DNA from 2 places in the Klebsiella sp. PK18 genome. Region 2 is predicted to be linked to the other one. Evidence: predicted binding sites of a transcription regulator. Region 2 holds the regulator's gene; the other holds the start of a gene.

Region 1 (10,318 bases), 610 kb from region 2:
CGGGATGCGGGTTAAATCACTCCAGGCTCCCAATACCCGGTTGAAGTCAATGTCGACAATCACATTACCTAAATCAAAGATATAGAGCATTTTTGTCTCCTTCCGCGCCGTGGAAAATTAACTTTAGCGGGAAAGGCAGGATTTGACTATTGGCGTATGATGCAGGAATGAAAAAAAGAAACCCCGCCGGAGAGGCGGGGTTTAGCGAACAACAAGAAGAAAAATTACTCTTCTTTTGCACCGCGCATTGCGCGTTTACGGTCGTTCTCAGTCAGGTGACGTTTACGGATACGGATAGACGTAGGGGTCACTTCTACCAGTTCGTCGTCATCGATGAACTCCAGAGCCTGCTCCAGGGTCATCTTAATCGGCGGAACCAGAACCGTTGCTTCGTCAGTACCGGACGCACGCATGTTGGTCAGTTTCTTACCGGTCAGGCAGTTTACCGTCAGGTCGTTAGAGCGACTGTGAATACCGATGATCTGGCCTTCGTAAACTTCAGCGCCGTGGCCGAGGAACAGCTTACCGCGATCCTGCAGACCGAACAGGGCGAACGCAACCGCTTTACCCTGACCGTTAGAGATCAGTACGCCGTTGTTACGCTGACCCACTTCGCCCGGACGAACGTCGTCGTAGTGGCTGAAGGTGGAGTACAGCAGACCGGTACCAGAAGTCATGGTCATGAACTCTGAACGGAAGCCGATCAGACCACGGCTTGGGATCACGTAGTCGAGACGTACGCGGCCTTTACCGTCTGGATTCATGTTTTTCAGGTCGCCTTTACGCTCGCCCAGCGCCTGCATGACAGAACCCTGGTGCTGCTCTTCGACGTCCAGCGTCACGTTTTCGAACGGCTCTTGTTTACGGCCATCGATTTCGCGGAAGATAACTTTCGGACGGGAAACCGCCATCTCGAAACCTTCACGGCGCATGTTTTCAATCAGAACGGACAGGTGCAGTTCACCACGGCCGGAAACGCGGAACGCATCAGCGTCTTCGGTTTCTTCAACGCGCAGCGCCACGTTGTGCACCAGCTCTTTGTTCAGACGGTCCAGGATCTGGCGAGAGGTAACGAACTTACCTTCTTTACCGCAGAACGGAGAGGTGTTGACGTTGAAGAACATGGTTACGGTCGGCTCATCAACGGACAGTGCCGGCAGCGCTTCGACATTCTGCGGATCGCAGATGGTGTCGGAGATGTTCAGCTCGCCCAGACCGGTGATCGCGATGATGTCGCCAGCTTCGGCTACGTCGCTCTCGATACGCTCCAGACCCAGGTGAGTCAGCACTTTACCGACTTTACCGTTACGGGTTTTGCCTTCGCTATCGATGATAGTGACCTGCTGGTTCGGCTTCACTTTACCGCGTTTGATGCGGCCGATACCGATGACGCCAACGTAGTTGTTGTAGTCCAGCTGAGAGATCTGCATCTGCAGCGGACCGTCAAGGTCAACGTCCGGCGCCGGCACGCGATCAACAATCGCCTGGTACAGCGGGGTCATGTCGTCAGCCATGTCTTCGTGGTCCAGACCCGCGATACCGTTCAGCGCGGACGCGTAAACGATCGGGAAGTCCAGCTGTTCGTCGGTCGCATCAAGGTTAACGAACAGGTCGAAGACCTGATCGACAACCCAGTCCGGACGGGCGCCCGGGCGGTCAACTTTGTTGATGACCACGATCGGCTTCAGGCCGTGGGCAAAAGCTTTTTTGGTCACGAAGCGCGTTTGCGGCATCGGGCCATCAAAGGCATCGACCACCAGCAGCACAGAGTCAACCATGGACATAACACGCTCAACCTCACCTCCGAAGTCGGCGTGCCCTGGGGTATCAACGATGTTGATACGGTAATCATTCCATTTGATTGCGGTGTTTTTCGCGAGGATGGTAATCCCACGCTCTTTCTCCAAATCGTTGGAGTCCATCACACGTTCTTGTGCTTCAGTACGTGCGTCGAACGTACCGGATTGCTGTAGCAGCTTGTCAACCAGGGTAGTTTTACCATGGTCAACGTGCGCGATGATGGCGATATTACGCAGATTTTCGATCACAACTTTGCCTCAGGCATTAGAAATAGCGCGTTATTGTACACGTATTAAGCGAAGGACTGAACAGGATCACAAACATCCTCCGCAAACAAGTATTGCAGAGTTTCTTTGTGACCGCTTTCACGGAGCGATAAAAGGGCACCGTAACAAAAATTGCACCAAAATGGTGCTCAATGTTCACACTGAGGCACTACTTTGGTGCATTATCTCCATCATGGTGCAGTCCTTTTGCACTATGGTGCGCATGATACAGCGTTTTATAGGGCATTTAAAAGTTGGCACAGATTTCGCTTTATATTTTTTAAGGCAACAACGCCACTTTTAAGCAGTATGAAGTTTTCGTTACCACGACGACAATGACCAATCCGGGAGAGTTTAAGTATGTCCGCTGAACACGTTTTGACGATGCTGAACGAGCACGAAGTGAAGTTTGTCGATCTGCGCTTCACCGATACCAAAGGTAAAGAACAGCACGTCACGATTCCGTCTCATCAGGTAAATGCCGAATTCTTCGAAGAAGGCAAAATGTTTGATGGCTCCTCGATCGGTGGCTGGAAAGGTATCAACGAATCTGACATGGTCCTGATGCCGGACGCTTCCACCGCGGTCATTGACCCGTTCTACGAAGAACCGACCCTGATCATCCGCTGCGATATCCTCGAGCCAGGCACCCTGCAGGGCTATGACCGTGACCCGCGCTCCATCGCGAAACGCGCTGAAGAGTACCTGCGCGCCACTGGCATCGCTGACACCGTCCTGTTCGGGCCAGAACCAGAATTCTTCCTGTTCGACGACATCCGTTTTGGCGCCTCTATCTCCGGCTCCCATGTCGCGATCGATGACATCGAAGGTGCGTGGAACTCCTCCACCAAATACGAAGGCGGTAACAAAGGTCACCGTCCGGGCGTGAAAGGGGGTTACTTCCCGGTTCCGCCAGTAGACTCTTCACAGGATATCCGCTCTACCATGTGTATGATCATGGAAGAGATGGGTCTGGTTGTTGAAGCTCATCACCACGAAGTGGCTACCGCAGGTCAGAACGAAGTGGCAACTCGCTTCAACACCATGACCAAAAAAGCGGACGAAATTCAGATTTACAAATACGTTGTTCACAACGTCGCTCACCGCTTCGGTAAAACCGCGACCTTTATGCCGAAACCAATGTTTGGCGATAACGGCTCCGGCATGCACTGCCATATGTCTCTGGCGAAAAACGGGACTAACCTGTTCTCCGGCGACAAATACGCAGGTCTGTCTGAGCAGGCGCTGTTCTACATCGGCGGCGTAATCAAACACGCTAAAGCTATCAACGCCCTGGCGAACCCGACCACCAACTCCTACAAGCGTCTGGTCCCGGGTTACGAAGCGCCGGTTATGCTGGCTTACTCTGCGCGTAACCGCTCTGCCTCCATCCGTATTCCGGTGGTGACCTCTCCGAAAGCGCGTCGTATCGAAGTGCGCTTCCCGGACCCGGCTGCCAACCCGTACCTGTGCTTTGCGGCGCTGCTGATGGCTGGCCTTGATGGTATCAAGAACAAAATCCATCCGGGCGAAGCAATGGACAAAAACCTGTATGACCTGCCGCCGGAAGAAGCGAAAGAGATCCCGCAGGTTGCAGGCTCTCTGGAAGAAGCCCTGCAGGCCCTGGATGCTGACCGCGAGTTCCTGACGGCTGGCGGCGTGTTCACCAATGACGCTATCGATGCTTACATCGCCCTGCGTCTGGAAGAGAACGACCGCGTACGCATGACTCCGCATCCGGTTGAGTTCGAACTGTACTACAGCGTCTAATTTTGCTGTAAATCCAGGGTATGTCGTGTTGTGGCGCGGGATGCCCGGGATATTTTGTTGCCGTGGAAACTTTCAGCCCATCTCAGGATGGGCTTTTTTCTCCACCAACACGCTGATCTCGCGAGCTTTTTACCGATAAAAAGCTATACTGCACTAAATTGGTGCACTCTTTTTCAGGAGACTGTCGAATGGCAACAGGCACACTGCCCGATGCTGGGCAGATCCTCAACTCTCTTATCAACAGTATCTTACTGGTCGATGATGACCTGGCGGTGCACTTTGCCAATCCTGCGGCGCAGCAGCTGCTGGCGCAAAGTTCACGCAAGCTGTTTGGCACCCCGTTACCTGAGCTGTTGAGCTATTTTTCATTGAATATCGGGCTGATGCAGGAGAGCCTGCAGGCGGGCCAGGGGTTTACCGATAACGAAGTGACGCTGGTTATTGATGGCCGCTCGCACATCCTGTCGCTGACCGCCCAGCGGCTGCCGGAAGGCTTTATTCTGCTGGAAATGGCGCCGATGGATAACCAGCGCCGCCTGAGCCAGGAGCAGCTGCAGCACGCGCAGCAGGTCGCCGCCCGCGATCTGGTCCGCGGCCTGGCACATGAGATAAAAAATCCGTTAGGCGGCCTGCGCGGCGCGGCACAGCTGCTCAGCAAAGCCCTGCCCGACCCGGCGCTAACGGAATATACCAAAGTGATCATCGAGCAGGCTGACCGGCTGAGAAATCTGGTCGATCGCCTGCTTGGGCCACAGCATCCGGGCATGCACGTTACTGAAAGTATCCATAAAGTCGCCGAGCGGGTAGTGAAACTGGTCTCCATGGAGTTACCGGACAACGTGAAGTTAATCCGTGATTACGACCCCAGCCTACCAGAGCTACCCCACGACCCGGATCAAATTGAACAGGTGTTGCTGAACATCGTCCGTAATGCGCTGCAGGCGCTGGGGCCGGAAGGGGGTGAAATTGTTCTCCGCACCCGCACCGCTTTCCAGCTGACGCTGCACGGGGTGCGTTATCGCCTCGCCGCACGTATTGACGTTGAAGATAATGGCCCGGGTATTCCGCCCCATCTCCAGGATACGCTGTTTTATCCGATGGTCAGCGGCCGCGAAGGCGGTACCGGCCTGGGCTTATCTATCGCCCGCAGCCTTATCGATCAGCACTCCGGCAAAATTGAATTCACCAGCTGGCCGGGTCATACCGAATTTTCGGTATACCTGCCTATTCGGAAGTAGAGGTGTTTATGCAACGAGGGATAGCCTGGATCGTTGATGACGATAGCTCCATCCGCTGGGTGCTTGAACGCGCGCTCACCGGAGCCGGCTTGAGCTGCACAACGTTCGAAAGCGGCAATGAGGTGCTAGATGCCCTCACCACCAAAACCCCGGATGTACTGCTGTCAGATATCCGTATGCCGGGAATGGATGGTCTGGCGCTGCTCAAACAGATTAAGCAGCGTCATCCAATGCTTCCGGTCATCATAATGACCGCGCATTCCGATCTGGACGCTGCGGTTAGCGCTTATCAGCAAGGCGCGTTTGATTATCTGCCCAAACCTTTTGATATTGATGAAGCCGTCGCCCTGGTCGACCGGGCGATAAGCCACTATCAGGAGCAGCAACAGCCGCGAAATGCGCCAATAAGCAGCCCAACTGCCGACATCATCGGCGAAGCGCCGGCTATGCAGGATGTCTTTCGCATTATTGGCCGCTTGTCGCGCTCATCCATCAGCGTGCTGATTAATGGCGAATCCGGTACCGGTAAAGAGCTCGTCGCTCACGCACTGCATCGTCATAGCCCACGTTCAAAAGCGCCGTTTATCGCACTGAATATGGCGGCAATACCCAAAGACCTGATTGAGTCCGAGCTGTTCGGGCATGAAAAAGGGGCCTTTACCGGCGCCAATACCGTCCGCCAGGGACGCTTCGAACAGGCTGACGGCGGCACGCTATTCCTGGATGAAATTGGCGATATGCCGCTTGATGTCCAGACTCGTCTGCTGCGCGTGCTGGCGGATGGCCAGTTTTATCGCGTGGGCGGTTACGCGCCAGTGAAGGTCGATGTGCGGATCATCGCCGCCACCCACCAGAACCTGGAACAGCGCGTACAGGAGGGGAAATTTCGAGAAGATTTGTTCCACCGCCTGAACGTGATCCGGGTGCATTTACCGCCGCTGCGCGAGCGCCGGGAAGATATTCCACGCCTGGCCCGCCATTTTCTGCAGATAGCCGCCCGCGAGCTCGGTGTTGAAGCCAAACAGTTGCATCCGGAAACGGAGACAGCGCTGACACGCCTGGCGTGGCCTGGCAACGTCCGTCAGCTGGAAAACACCTGTCGCTGGCTCACCGTCATGGCCGCCGGCCAGGAGGTACTGACGCAGGATCTGCCGAGCGAACTGTTTGAGACCACGGTTCCGGACAGCCCGACGCAGATGCAGCCCGACAGCTGGGCGACGCTGCTGGGTCAGTGGGCCGATCGGGCGTTGCGATCCGGTCATCAAAACCTGCTCTCAGAAGCGCAACCCGAAATGGAGCGCACGCTGCTGACGACCGCCCTGCGCCATACCCAGGGGCACAAGCAGGAGGCTGCGCGTCTGCTGGGATGGGGTCGTAATACACTGACGCGTAAGCTAAAAGAGCTGGGAATGGAGTAGTGATTAACGGCATGATGAAAATTAGCCGTTCAGCGCAAAGTGCTGCTATTTTGTACTTTACTGTTCCGATGAGTTGAGTATGATCGTGCCCGGCATTAGGGGAGAGCATCATGTTTGAATCACTGGTGAGTATGATATCGAGCGGCGCCGCAGCCAGTCACACGCCACAAACGGCAGTCGCTGCCGTGCTGTGCGCTGCGCTGGTCGGGCTGTTCAGCTAATGGTTCCCCTCTCCCGCGGCCGCAGGAGAGGGGAAAACATTAAATGACCCGGGAGAACTGTTGCATCCGAGCTTTTTGCCGTAGATAGGCATCAAAGCACATGCAGATATTGCGGATCAGCAGTCGGCCTTTCGCCGTCACCTGAATGGCCTTATCATCCACAGCCACCAGCCCGTCATGCGCCAGCGGCGCCAGCAGCTTCAGGTCTTCAGCAAAATAAGACTGAAAATCCACATCCCACTGCGCCTCTACGGCCCCAATATCCAGACGGAAATTACAGATCAACGCCTTAATCACGTCGCGACGTAAACAGTCATCGCGGGTTAACGCGATCCCGCGCCATAGAGCGTCCCCTTGCTCTGCCACCTGCTGGTAGTACAGCTTCAGCTCTTTTTGGTTCTGGGCGTAGCTGTCGCCAATCATGCTGATCGCGGACACGCCCATCCCCAGCAGATCGGTATCCCCCTGGGTGGTGTAACCCTGGAAATTGCGGTGCAGTATGCCATGACGTTGCGCGACCGCTAATTCATCGTCTGGGCGAGCAAAGTGGTCCATGCCGATAAACTGATAGCCTGCCGCCGTCAGTGAACCGATGGTCTCCTGGAGGATCTCCAGCTTCTGTTCAGCGGTGGGCAGATCGGCATCTTTAATTTTGCGCTGTGCGGCAAAGAGCGTGGGCAGATGCGCATAGTTAAACACGCTCAGGCGGTCAGGATTGAGCTCGGCGACCTTTTGCAGGGTAAAGGCGAAGCTCTCCGGCGTTTGCTTCGGCAGGCCGTAGATGAGGTCGATATTGGTCGAGGTAAAACCAATCTCCCGCGCATGGTGGAGCAAATCAAAGATGAACGCTTCGTCCTGCTCACGGTTAACCAGGCGCTGAACCTCTTTATTGAAGTCCTGCACGCCCATACTCAGGCGGTTGAACCCCTCGGTGCGTAAATGATCGAGGACATCCAGCTCGATCTCACGTGGATCGACCTCAATGGAAATCTCGGCTTCCGCGCTGAAATGGAAGTGGCTGCGCAACAGATCCATCAGGCGACTGATTTGCGCCTTATTGAGATAGGTTGGCGTGCCGCCACCCCAGTGCAGTTGCTTAACCTGGCGACTGGCAAACAGCGGCGCGCGGTGGATGATCTCCTGTTCAAGGACATCGAGATATTGATCGGCCTTATGCTGCTGGCGGGTGACTATCTTATTGCAGCCGCAGAAATAACACAGCTTATGGCAAAACGGGATATGCACGTACAGCGACAGGGGACGCTGTGGGTAACGGGCCACAGCGGCATCGAATTCCGCCGCGCCAAATTGCGGTGAAAACTCCAGCGCGGTGGGATACGAGGTATAGCGCGGCCCGGAATAGTTATATTTCTGGATCAGGGCCAGATCCCAGTCGATTATCTGCTCAGACATGCTCACTCCTTCCGATGGTGCCGCCGACGGGTACGCCGTCCCGGCCCCACCGCACCGCGGGTCATGAGCCGGTTGCGCAGCCATTTCTGACGCCGCGACAACCGTCGTAGTTTAACGAATAACCACAGCAGATAACATATAACCAGAAGGGTTATAAGCAGTACCGGGAATCCGATGGGATGCAAATGTTAGTTTCCACCCTTCAGCAGACGCATCATATCTTCCTGACGCTCTTCCTCTTCTTCATCTTCGTCATCGTAAGAGAGGCCGAGCTGCTGCATCAGCTCATCAATGCGATCCAGTTTGGCGTCCACCCAGCTCTGCTCTTCAGCATTCAGGGTGCCGCCCTCTTCCAGACGTTCCAGCAGCGCGTCCAGGCGCTCATCATTCTCCAGCAACTCCAGCTCAGCCTGCGGTGAAAGCATAGGTTTCTCGCTCTTTGGTTTATGCTGCTTGGGGGCTGGGGTGCTGCTTTCGCTCACGCCCAGCGGGATCGGTTTTTTACTGCCGACGCGCGGGTCTTGCGTCTGGCTCTGTTTTTTGCCCGCTGAAGCCGCATCGCCGCCGTTCGCGCGACTGCCTGCCGCGTGACCACGATGTTTCTTCTGCCGTTTGCGATCGCGAGCTTCCTGATTTAACTCTTCACGCGACTTGCGGCCGGATTTGCCACGGGTGGCGGATGTCGGTTTTTTCATGGTGTGTAATCTTCAGACAGTATTATTCAGTATAGAATTGAGGCGGAATCTAGCAGAAAGCAAGCAAAGAAAAAAGGCGACAGATTACTCTGTCGCCTTTTTCCTCACTGACCACCCTTAACGGGCTTCTTCTTTCCCTGTTCGCTAACGACTTACCCTGTCTTTCCCTTAGCGTCCAACGGTCCCTGTTTCTTCCTTTTCCCTTTGAAACGTCTCCAAGACGCGCGTCATCCTGACTATCCTGTGGTCTTCGCCTCCTGGCGCTTCCTGACCCCTCGTCCTGAGTCTTAATCCTTTCAGCATCCCCGCCGTTGTGTATTACTTTACCCTGTTGACAAAAATCGACAACCAGCCAGGCCGTTAAAAAAACATTTTCAGATTTCTCTATTTTTATAACTTGTTTTTTTTCAGTTAATTACATCTGTATCGTCTTATTTTTCTCAGGTATGTCCTATACGAAGAATAGTCAATGTCTCACAAACCATATGGTTTTTACTTACAGGAACGGCGTGCGGTAAAAACAGCCTTTTTCTGCTGTTCAGGTATAATCCCTGCCATAGCCTGTTTTAACGGAGACGACCGTCTTGACCAACTGGAATTATCAACTGACGCACTTTGTCACTAGCGCGCCAGATATCCGCCATCTTCCTGCCGATACCGGCATTGAAGTGGCGTTCGCCGGCCGCTCCAACGCGGGAAAATCCAGCGCGCTAAATACGCTGACCAACCAGAAGAGCCTGGCGCGTACCTCCAAGACTCCTGGACGTACGCAGCTGATTAACCTGTTCGAAGTCGCCGAGGGCAAACGCCTGGTTGACCTGCCCGGCTATGGTTATGCGCAAGTACCTGAAGAGATGAAGATCAAGTGGCAGCGCGCTCTGGGAGAGTACCTGGAAAAACGTCTGTGCCTGAAGGGCCTGGTGGTGCTAATGGATATTCGCCACCCGCTTAAAGATCTCGATCAGCAAATGATCGAGTGGGCGGTAGAAAGCGATATTCAGGTGCTGGTGCTGTTGACCAAAGCCGATAAGCTCGCCAGCGGCGCGCGTAAAGCGCAAGTGAATATGGTGCGTGAAGCGGTACTGGCCTTCAATGGCGATATTCAGGTTGAACCTTTCTCTTCGCTGAAAAAATCCGGCGTGGATAAGCTACGACAGAAGCTGGATAGCTGGTTTAACGAAATCCCGCCGCAAGAAGCCGTTGAAGACGCCGAGTAACCCCCGCTTTTTCCGGATAACGGCGCGTAGCGCCCTATCCGGACGTTCATATTACGCGCTTTTAACTGCATCAAACTTTTCTTTCGCGCAATAAAAAACGCCCCGGTCATAAATGACCGGGGCGGCTAAAATATTCAGCCAAATCCGATTACGTGAAGTAAAAGGTCTGAAAGATAGAACATCTTACCTCTGTACCCTACGCGATTAACTCTACTCTTCTTTCGCTCACGGATAAAGCATTTTTTGTAGTTTTTTTTCACTATTTACATAGCAAATTCAA
Region 2 (10,318 bases):
TCTCAAACCGCAGGACGTCTATAGCGAAGAGGCCGCGGAAAAGGTGCTGGAAACCGACGAGAAGGTGTTCCGCCACAATGTATCGCTGACCTATGAGCAGTGGCTGGACTATCCCGATGGTCGCAAAGCGTGCTTCGAAATCCGCAAGGTCCCGTACTACGATCGCGTCGGTAAGCGTCGCGGCCTGATGGGCTTCGGGCGCGATATCACCGAACGAAAACGCTATCAGGACGCCCTCGAGCGCGCCAGCCGGGATAAAACTACCTTTATCTCGACCATCAGCCATGAGCTGCGTACCCCGCTAAACGGGATCGTCGGGCTGAGCCGTATTTTGCTGGATACCGAACTGACCAGCGAGCAGGAGAAATACCTGAAAACCATCCATGTCTCGGCGGTGACGCTGGGGAATATCTTCAATGATATTATCGACATGGATAAAATGGAGCGCCGTAAGGTACAGCTCGATAACCAGCCGGTGGACTTCACCAGCTTCCTTGCCGACCTTGAAAACCTCTCCGGTCTGCAGGCCCAGCAGAAGGGCCTGCGCTTTGTATTGGATCCCTCGCTACCGCTACCGCATAAAGTGATCACCGACGGTACGCGTTTGCGCCAGATCCTGTGGAACCTTATCAGCAACGCCGTGAAGTTTACCCCCCAGGGCGGCGGGGTGAATGTCCGCGTGCGCTATGACGAAGGCGATATCCTGCACTTCGAAGTGGAAGACTCCGGAATTGGTATTCCTGAAGCGGAACAGGACAAAATTTTCGCCATGTATTACCAGGTCAAAGACAGCCACGGCGGCAAACCAGCTACCGGAACCGGCATTGGTCTCGCTGTCTCGCGTCGCCTGGCGCGCAATATGGGCGGCGATATCAGCGTAACCAGCCAGCCGGGTAAAGGGGCGACCTTTACGCTCACCGTCCATGCGCCTGCCATTGCGGAAGAAGTGGAAGATACGCTGGCGGAAGACGACATGCCATTACCCGCGCTTAACGTGCTGCTGGTGGAAGACATTGAGCTCAACGTCATTGTGGCCCGTTCGGTGCTGGAAAAGCTGGGCAACAGCGTGGATGTCGCCATGACCGGGAAAGCCGCGCTGGAGATGTTTGAGCCAGGCGAGTACGACCTGGTGTTGCTGGATATTCAATTGCCGGATATGACGGGGCTGGATATCTCTCGCCAGCTAAAACAGAACTTTGCCGCGGATGAGCTGCCGCCGCTGGTGGCCCTGACCGCCAACGTACTGAAGAATAAGAAAGAGTATCTCGACGCCGGGATGGACGATGTGCTGAGCAAGCCGTTGTCGGTGCCAGCGCTCACGGCCATGATCAAGAAATTTTGGGATGCGCCGGAAGAGGAAGCGCAGGAAGCGCCGGCGGCCGATCTGCATAAAGCCGACGCGGTGCTGGATACCGATATGCTGGAGCAATATATCGAACTGGTGGGACCGAAGCTTATCAACGATGGCCTCGCGGTGTTTGAGAAGATGATGCCGGGCTATATGTCTGTCCTCGAGTCCAATCTCACCGCCCGCGATCAAAAAGGGATTGTCGAAGAGGGGCATAAGATCAAAGGGGCGGCGGGTTCTATTGGTCTGCGCCACATCCAGCAGCTGGGGCAGCAGATCCAGACGCCGGATCTGCCAGCCTGGTCTGATAATGTCGCTGAATGGGTTGAAGAGATGAAATCTGAGTGGCAAAACGACGTGGCGGTACTGAAGGCGTGGGTGGCGAAGGCCGGGAAAAAATGACCCCGGACAGACCGGGGTGCGCGAATACTGCGCCAACACCAGGGAACTGGTGGTTGAGCCAGTGTTATTTGAGTGATGTTGTTACGTGGCGCAACCTGAGAAGTGGATTGCTCGCTCATTAAGATAGCAAAGCTTAACTAATTTGTTACATGAATCAGTAAAATATGTGAAGCATAGCGAGTAAATCGACATTTTTGACTGGTTTCAGCGAGTTGCATGGAGGAGCGAAAGCGATGAAAAAAATTGGTGTGGTACTGAGCGGCTGCGGCGTGTACGACGGCAGTGAAATTCATGAAGCGGTGATTACCCTGCTGGCGATCGCGCGCAACGGCGCGCAGGCGGTGTGCTTTGCACCCGATAAACCGCAGCGCGACGTCATCAACCATCTGACGGGGGAATCGCTGACGGAGCAACGCAATGTGCTGGTGGAAGCGGCGCGAATTGCCCGCGGCGACATCTTACCGCTGACGCAGGCGCGTGCGGAGACGCTGGACGCGCTGATCGTCCCCGGCGGCTTCGGCGCGGCGAAAAATTTAAGCAGCTTCGCCGCCGAGGGCAGCGAATGTCAGGTGGACCGCGATCTGCAGGCTCTGGCACTGGCGATGCATCAGGCCGGCAAACCGCTGGGTTTCATGTGCATTGCCCCGGCGCTGCTGCCGAAGATTTTTGCGTTTCCGCTGCGCATAACCATCGGGACCGATCTCGATACTGCCGATGTGGTCGAAGAGATGGGGGCGGAGCACGTGCCTTGCCCGGTCGACGACATCGTGGTGGATGAAGAGAACAAAGTGGTCACCACCCCGGCGTATATGCTGGCAGAGAATATTGCTCAAGCCGCCACCGGGATCGAAAAGCTGGTCGCCCGCGTGCTGGCGCTGAGCGCATGAGGCTCCGCGTTGCGCCCTTTGCGCTGCTAAAACGACTGGCGCTGCGTCTGCTGCTGATCGCCGCCGTCTTCTGGGGCGGGGGGATCGCGCTGTTTAGCGTGCTGCCGGTGCCGTTTTCGGCGGTGATGCTTGAGCGGCAGGTGAGCGCCTGGCTCTCCGGAGATGTCCACTATCTGGCGCACTCTGATTGGGTCGGCATGGATGAGATCTCTCCGTGGATGGGGCTGGCGGTGATTGCCGCCGAAGATCAAAAGTTCCCGGAACATTGGGGGTTCGATGTATCGGCGATAGAAAAAGCGCTGGCGCACAATGAGCGTCATGATACCCGCATCCGCGGCGCGTCAACGCTGTCGCAGCAGACGGCGAAAAACCTGTTTTTATGGGATGGCCGCAGCTGGTTGCGTAAGGGGCTGGAAGCCGGGCTGACGGTCGGTATAGAAACCGTCTGGAGTAAAAAGCGGATCCTGACCGTCTACCTGAATATTGCCGAGTTTGGCGATGGGATATTTGGTGTGGAAGCGGCCGCGCAGCGCTATTTTCACAAGCCTGCCAGCCAGCTGACGCCGGGGGAAGCGGCTCTGCTGGCCGCGGTGCTGCCAAATCCGATCCGCTATCGCGCTGACGCGCCTTCGGGCTATGTGCGCAGCCGCCAGGCCTGGATCTTACGCCAGATGCGACAGCTGGGCGGGGAAGGGTTTATGCGCGAGCATAAGCTGTATTAGCGCGTGAATCCGGCGCCGGGGCTGGCACTGTCGCCAGTCGGCCGTCGCCGGGAAGCGTGACGCTTAGTCTTCATCAAATCCGGCATTAAAAAGAGCAATCACCGCGGCGAGCGCCTCAACTTCCTGCGGACCGCTGGCTTCCACCTCTATCTGCCGCCCTTTCGCGGAGTCCAGCATCAGCAGGGCAATCACGCTGTTTGCTTCCGCCTCCGTGCCTTCATCGTTGCGCAGCAGTACTTCGGCATCGAAATTCTGCATCAGCTCAAACAGTTTCATCGCCGGGCGGGCGTGCATGCCCAGCTTATTGGTGATTTCAACGGTCTGCTTTACGGTCATGATTTACGTTTTTCCAGCGTCCGATGACGAGACTGTACGTTCTTGCCGCGGGAGCGGAAGTAGTCAGCCAGTTGTTCAGCAATATAAACCGAACGATGTTTACCACCGGTGCAGCCAATGGCCACCGTCAGATAGCTGCGATTGTTAGTCTCCAGCATCGGTAACCATAGCTCAAGATAGCTCCGGGTCTGGTAAATAAAGTTGTGCACTTCGGTGTGCCGGTCAAGGAAGGCGGCCACCGGTTTATCCAGACCGGTCATTGGACGCAGTTTCGGATCCCAGTGCGGGTTTGGCAGAAAGCGCACGTCAAAGACGTAATCAGCATCGATCGGAATACCGTGCTTGAAGCCGAAGGATTCGAAGACCATCGTCAGCTCACGCTCGCGTTTGCCTAACAAGCGAGTACGCAGCATTTCCGCCAGCTCATGCACCGACATTTCGGACGTATCGACGATCAGATCCGCACGGGAGCGCAGTGGCTCCAGCAGGTCGCTCTCTTCGTCGATGGCGCTTTCGAGCGACAGATTCTTGCTGGAGAGCGGGTGTAAGCGACGAGTATCGCTGTAACGGCGGATCAGGGTATTACGATCGGCATCAAGGAACAGCAATTGCGGAGAAAAGCATTCCGGCAGGTTCTGCATCGCCTGTTCAAAGATTTCCGGTGATTCCGGCATGTTACGCACGTCGATGCTGACGGCCGCGGAGATATTGCGGTCAGCCAGCGACCGCGCCAGATCGGGCAGCAGCACGACCGGCAGGTTATCCACGCAGTAAAAGCCCATATCTTCCAGCGCTCGCAGAGCGACGGATTTCCCCGAGCCCGAGCGGCCGCTGACGATCATCAGTACCATGTACCGTTTCTCCTCAGTACGATAAAGGATAAGGTGCGACTGCCGTTATGCGTCATCGCTGCTTCCTGCTTCGGTGATGATCTCATACAACTCTTCATCGCTCTGCGCCGCGCGCAGGCGACGGCAAATCGCTTTGTCCGCCAGCCGTTTGGCCACCAGGGAGAGCGTATGCAGGTGAGTCTTTGTCTGGTCGGCTGGCACCAGCAGCGCGAACAGCAGGTCGACAGGCTGATTGTCGATCGCGTCGAAGGCGATGGGGGTTTCCAGCTGGACAAAAACGCCGACAGCACGCAGCGTATCCTCTTCCAGTTTACCGTGAGGAATGGCAATACCATTGCCAATCCCGGTACTGCCCATTTTTTCGCGGGTGAGGATCGCTTCGAACACCACCTGCGGCGGCAAACTTAACTGTTTGGCGGCCAGTTCGCTAATGATTTCCAGAGCACGCTTCTTGCTCTGGCAGTGAACCTGGCTACGGGTACATTCCTGGTTCAGGACGTTGCTCAGTTGTAGAGCCGAATCGTTGTTCATCATAATTTCACCTGAGCGCCCCCGCGCCCGCCGCCGATGTTAAACCACGACGGACGCAGGGGGGCCCGGACAATTAGTGTTGTTTTAGTTTATCTTTGTGCTTCGTTAACTGCCTTGCCAGCTTGTCGATAAGACCATCGACAGCTGCATACATATCCTGCCCTTCCGCACTGGCATGGATTTCGCCACCGTTGACATGCAGATTCGCGTCCGCAATTTGCGTCACTTTCTCTACTTTTAACACAATATAGACCTGATTGATCCGGTCGAAAAATTGCTCCAGTTTGCTGAACTTCGCCGTGACGAAGTCGCGCATCGCGGGGGTGATCTCGACGTTGTGTCCTGTAATGTTGAGCTGCATAGTGTCTTCCTTATCGGTTGTGTCAGACCAGTTGTTTACGCTGGTTTGACGGCGGAATGGATAAAGACTCTCTGTACTTCGCGACAGTGCGGCGCGCGACCATGATACCCTGCTCGGACAGCATGGAGGTGAGCTTACTGTCGCTCAACGGCTTCGCGGGGTTTTCCGCGGCGATTAACTTCTTCACCAACGCGCGAATGGCCGTCGACGAGGCTTCGCCGCCGCCTTCGGTATTCACATGGCTGGAGAAGAAATACTTCAGTTCAAAAATACCGCGCGGACTGTGCAGATATTTTTGCGTGGTGACACGGGAAATGGTGGATTCATGCATCTCGACAGCCTGGGCGATATCGGCCAGCACCATCGGCTTCATATACTCTTCACCCTGTTCGAAAAAAGCCTGCTGCTGTTCAACGATGCAGCGGCTGACGCGCAGCAGCGTATCGTTGCGGCTTTCGAGACTTTTGATTAGCCAGCGGGCTTCCTGCAGATTGCTGCGAATGAACTGGCCGTCGGCGTCATTGCGGGCGCTGTTGCCCATTGCCGCATATTGCTGATTAATCTTCAGCCGGGGAATGCTGTCGGCGTTGAGCTCCACGGTCCAGCGGCCGCTGACCTTGCGGACCAGTACGTCGGGAATGACATATTCCGGTTCACTGGTATGAATGGACTGGCCAGGGCGGGGATCCAGCGACTGGATCAGATTCACCGCCTCTTTCAGCACCTCTTCTTTCAGGCGCGTCACTCGCATCAGGGTGCGGAAATCGTGGTTAGCCAGCAGATCGAGATGGTCGCTGATAATCAACCGGGCCTCTTCCAGCCACGGCGTCTCTTTAGCGAATTGCGACAGCTGGATCAGCAGGCAGTCGCGCAGATCTTTCGCCGCGACGCCAACCGGATCAAAACGCTGGATGCGCTTCAGAACGGCCTCCACCTCTTCCAGGCCGATTTCGTCATCGCCAATGCTGTCGACGATGTCTTCAATCTGAATGGTGAGATAGCCCGTATCGTCGACGGCGTCGACGATGGAGGTGGCAATGGCGCGGTCGGTGTCGGTGAAGGGCGTCAGCTCGACCTGCCACATCAGATAATCCTGCAGCGTCTGAGTGGTTTCGCCTTGATAGACGGGCAGCTCGTCGTCCTGATAATCCACGCCGTTGCCTGACGGCGTACCGGCGGTATAGATTTCATCCCAGCTGGCATCGAGAGGGAGCTCGTCCGGCATCTCTTTTTGCTCAAGCGCATCGACGGTATCGAGGGACTCGCGGTCCTCCACTTCTTTCGCCTCTACCTCGTCGTGAAGATCGGTTTGCTCAAGCAATGGGTTACTTTCCAGCGCTTGCTGGAGCTCTTGCTGGAGTTCTAACGTGGACAACTGCAGCAAACGAATAGCCTGCTGCAGTTGCGGCGTCATGGCAAGCTGTTGGCTAAGCCTTAATTGCAAACCTTGCTTCATGTTCAGGGTAAATATCTCCGGCTAAAACGTCTGTAACCTCTACCCTATCAGAGTCTGAAGTCTTCCCCAAGATACACGCGCTTAACCTGCTCATCTTCGAGGATCTGCTGCGGCGTACCATGAGCAATAAGGTGTCCCTGACTGACAATATACGCCCGTTCGCAGACGGCGAGGGTCTCTCTGACGTTATGGTCGGTGATCAGTACGCCGAGGCCGCTGTCGCGCAGGTGTTCAATGATGCGTTTGATATCGATAACGGAGATGGGGTCAACACCGGCAAAGGGTTCATCCAGAAGGATAAATTTCGGGTTCGCCGCCAGCGCGCGAGCGATTTCGACACGGCGGCGTTCACCACCGGAGAGCGCCTGACCGAGGCTGTCGCGCAGGTGCTCAATATGAAACTCTTCCATCAGCTCTTTGGCGCGATCTTCCCGCTGTTCGCTGGTTAAATCGTCACGGATCTGCAGGACCGCCATCAGGTTGTCATAGACGCTCAGACGACGAAAAATAGAGGCTTCCTGCGGCAGATAGCCGATGCCCCGGCGCGCGCGCGCGTGCAGCGGTAGCAGACTGATGTCTTCGTCATCGATAATAATATTGCCCGCGTCGCGCGGCACAATGCCGACCACCATGTAGAAGGTGGTGGTTTTACCGGCGCCGTTCGGGCCGAGCAAGCCGACAATCTCTCCGGAGTTAACGGTGAGACTGACATCTTCCACCACGCGGCGGCCTTTATAAGCTTTGGCGAGGTTCTTCGCAGTTAAGGTTGCCATAACGAATTAGTTACTCTTCTTTTGCTGATTGCCGCTTTTATCCTGCAGCTCAGACGGCACCAGAACGGTGGTGACGCGTCGACCTTTGTCGCTGAAGGCCTGCATTTTTTGCTCTTTCACCAGATAGGTGATCTTATCGCCCTTGATATTGCTGTCGAGCTGCTCAAGGTAAGCGTTGCCGGTCAGCACGACGTAATCATTCTGCAGCTCGTAGCGCATTTTCGACGCCCGGCCTTTTACCGGCTTGCCGTTATCCTGCATCTGGTAGAAGGTGGCCGGGTTACCGAAGCCTTCGATCACCTCTTTACCTTTCTCATTGCCCGGACGGGTGACCACCACTTTATCAGCGTTAATTTTGATCGTCCCCTGGGTGACGACCACGTTACCGGTGAAAGTGACGACGTTGCCCTGCATATCCAGTGACTGCTGATCGGACTCGATATGGATCGGCTGATCGGTATCTCCCGTCTTGGCCAGGGCCGGCAGGCTGGCGGCCAGTAAAGCGCCGGCGAGCGCAATCTTAAGGCTGAGTTTGTTTGTTCTGAATTTCATAAGAGGTTCTCACCTTTTCAATCAGCTCGGCATTTTTGCTGCGAAGGTTTCCACGCATTTTCAGGCCGCTGGAATTAAATGTGGTGCCGTATAACGTCACCATGTCATCGGAGGTAACGTCCTGTGTGACCAGATTTATCTGGGCGTTATCCGTCGTAATTTTGCGCAGTTGAGAGTCAGGCGCGAGCGCATTCACCTCAACGTGCCCGTAAAGATAGAGCATTCGGTCATTCGTCAGCTTCGCTTTATCTGCCCTGATTGACCAGGTTGGCACCTTATTGGTATCAAAGGTGGTCATCACCGGCTTGGTAAACCAGGAAACCTCCTGATCGGAAAAGTATTCCACATGCTCGGCAATCAGCCGATAGCTCAGGGCGCCTTCCGGGCTGTACACGACGGTGTCGGTATGTTCGCTTTTATACGTCGGGTCGTTGGGATTGACCTCCGGCTGGGCCGTGTCGTCCGTATTCGCCAGATTCAGGCCGATGAGGATCAGCGCGAGCAGCGACAGTAAAATGATAACCCAACGTCTGGTTTTACTCATATTGATTGCCCTTTGGCCTCATCCAACTTGCCCTGCGCCAATAGTAACAAATCGCAGACTTCGCGTACCGCGCCGCGTCCGCCGTTAATGCGCGTGACATAATTCGCCCGCGGCAGCAGCAGCGGATGCGCATCGGCGACGGCGACGCTTAAACCCACTTCCGCCATCACCGGCCAGTCGATCAGATCGTCGCCGATATACGCCACTTCATCCGGACGAACCGCCAGTTTGCTGACTAATTCGCGAAACGCCAACAGCTTATCCGACTGACCTTGATAGAGATGCGTAATGCCCAGCGTCTGGCAGCGGTCTTCTACCAGTTTAGCTTTTCGCCCGGTAATAATCGCCACTTCGATGCCGGAGGTCAGCGCGCAGCGGATACCATAGCCATCGCGGACGTTGAACGCTTTCAGCTCCTCGCCGTGATTACCCATATAGATAAGTCCGTCGGATAATACACCGTCAACATCGAGGATCAGTAGACGGATCTTAGCCGCGCGATCGAGAAACGCCTGGCTTACCGGCCCATAGCATGTCGCTAACTGAGCATCAGCATTATTCATTATTTTTTCCTTACTTACACTACGCCCGCGCGCAGGAGATCGTGCATATGTACCACACCTAGCAGGTGGTCGCCATCGGCAACCAGCACGCAGGTGATATGACGGGATTGCATCAGGTTTAGCGCATCTACCGCCAGGGTGCCGGGACGGATGCGGATCCCTCCCCGGGTCATGACATCGGCAATGCTGGCATTACGCATATCGACGCCGGTATCAAAGACCCGGCGCAGGTCACCATCGGTGAAGATCCCGATGATGTTCATATCGTCATCGCAAACGGCGGTCATGCCTAAATTTTTACGCGTGATTTCCAGCAGCGCATCGCGCAGGGTGGCCTGCAGGCCGACGTGCGGGATTTCATCACCGGTATGCATAATATCATTGACGCGCAGCAACAGCTTACGACCGAGTGCGCCGCCAGGATGAGACAGGGCGAAATCTTCGGCGGTAAAGCCACGGGCTTCCAGCAGAGCGACGGCGAGGGCATCACCCATCACCAGCGCCGCGGTGGTGCTGGAGGTGGGCGCCAGCCCTAACGGGCAGGCCTCTTTGGGCACTTTCACGCACAGATGGATATCCGCTGCGCGCGCCATGCTGCTCTCAGGCCGGCTGGTGATGCAGATAAGCTTCACCTGCTGGCGCTTCAGGACCGGGATCAGCGCCAGAATTTCATTCGATTCGCCGGAATTCGACAGCGCAATCACCACATCCTGTGGAGTGACCATTCCTAAATCGCCGTGCGCCGCTTCGCCGGGGTGGACAAAAAAAGCCGAGGTGCCGGTACTGGCGAACGTCGCCGCCATTTTGCGGCCGATGTGGCCGGATTTGCCCATCCCCATCACCACGACTTTGCCGCCGCAGAGGAAAATCGTTTCGCAAGCATGGGTAAAGTCTTCATTTATATATTGATCGAGCTGGGCCAGACCTTCACGTTCAATTTCCAGCACCTGACGGCCTGCCTGTTGAAAGTCAAAATCCGTGGGCAAATCTAT

What was found. Region 2 encodes sigma-54, which starts transcription at its own class of promoters, with help from an activator protein. Its sites were predicted from a motif close to GTTGGCACANNTTTCGCTNT; they were not measured.
Region 1: the regulator sigma-54 is predicted to act here: its motif matches at 2,320-2,339, upstream of glnA (glutamate--ammonia ligase).

What each region holds. Positions count from the first base shown of each region.
Region 1 is NZ_CM173493.1:5,540,973-5,551,290, forward strand. It holds gene yihX (glucose-1-phosphatase) at 1-90, opposite strand, end outside; gene typA (ribosome-dependent GTPase TypA) at 225-2,048, opposite strand; gene glnA (glutamate--ammonia ligase) at 2,427-3,836, shown strand; gene glnL (nitrogen regulation protein NR(II)) at 4,025-5,074, shown strand; gene glnG (nitrogen regulation protein NR(I)) at 5,083-6,492, shown strand; gene AC3EMD_RS27130 (YshB family small membrane protein) at 6,603-6,713, shown strand; gene hemN (oxygen-independent coproporphyrinogen III oxidase) at 6,753-8,126, opposite strand; gene yihI (Der GTPase-activating protein YihI) at 8,315-8,821, opposite strand; gene yihA (ribosome biogenesis GTP-binding protein YihA/YsxC) at 9,406-10,038, shown strand; gene spfP (small protein SpfP) at 10,173-10,220, opposite strand.
Region 2 is NZ_CM173493.1:533,713-544,030, forward strand. It holds gene arcB (aerobic respiration two-component sensor histidine kinase ArcB) at 1-1,750, shown strand, start outside; gene elbB (isoprenoid biosynthesis glyoxalase ElbB) at 1,984-2,637, shown strand; gene mtgA (monofunctional biosynthetic peptidoglycan transglycosylase) at 2,634-3,359, shown strand; gene npr (PTS phosphocarrier protein NPr) at 3,423-3,695, opposite strand; gene rapZ (RNase adapter RapZ) at 3,692-4,546, opposite strand; gene ptsN (PTS IIA-like nitrogen regulatory protein PtsN) at 4,592-5,080, opposite strand; gene hpf (ribosome hibernation promoting factor) at 5,151-5,438, opposite strand; gene rpoN (RNA polymerase factor sigma-54) at 5,461-6,894, opposite strand; gene lptB (LPS export ABC transporter ATP-binding protein) at 6,942-7,667, opposite strand; gene lptA (lipopolysaccharide ABC transporter substrate-binding protein LptA) at 7,674-8,219, opposite strand; gene lptC (LPS export ABC transporter periplasmic protein LptC) at 8,188-8,763, opposite strand; gene kdsC (3-deoxy-manno-octulosonate-8-phosphatase KdsC) at 8,760-9,326, opposite strand; gene kdsD (arabinose-5-phosphate isomerase KdsD) at 9,341-10,318, opposite strand, start outside.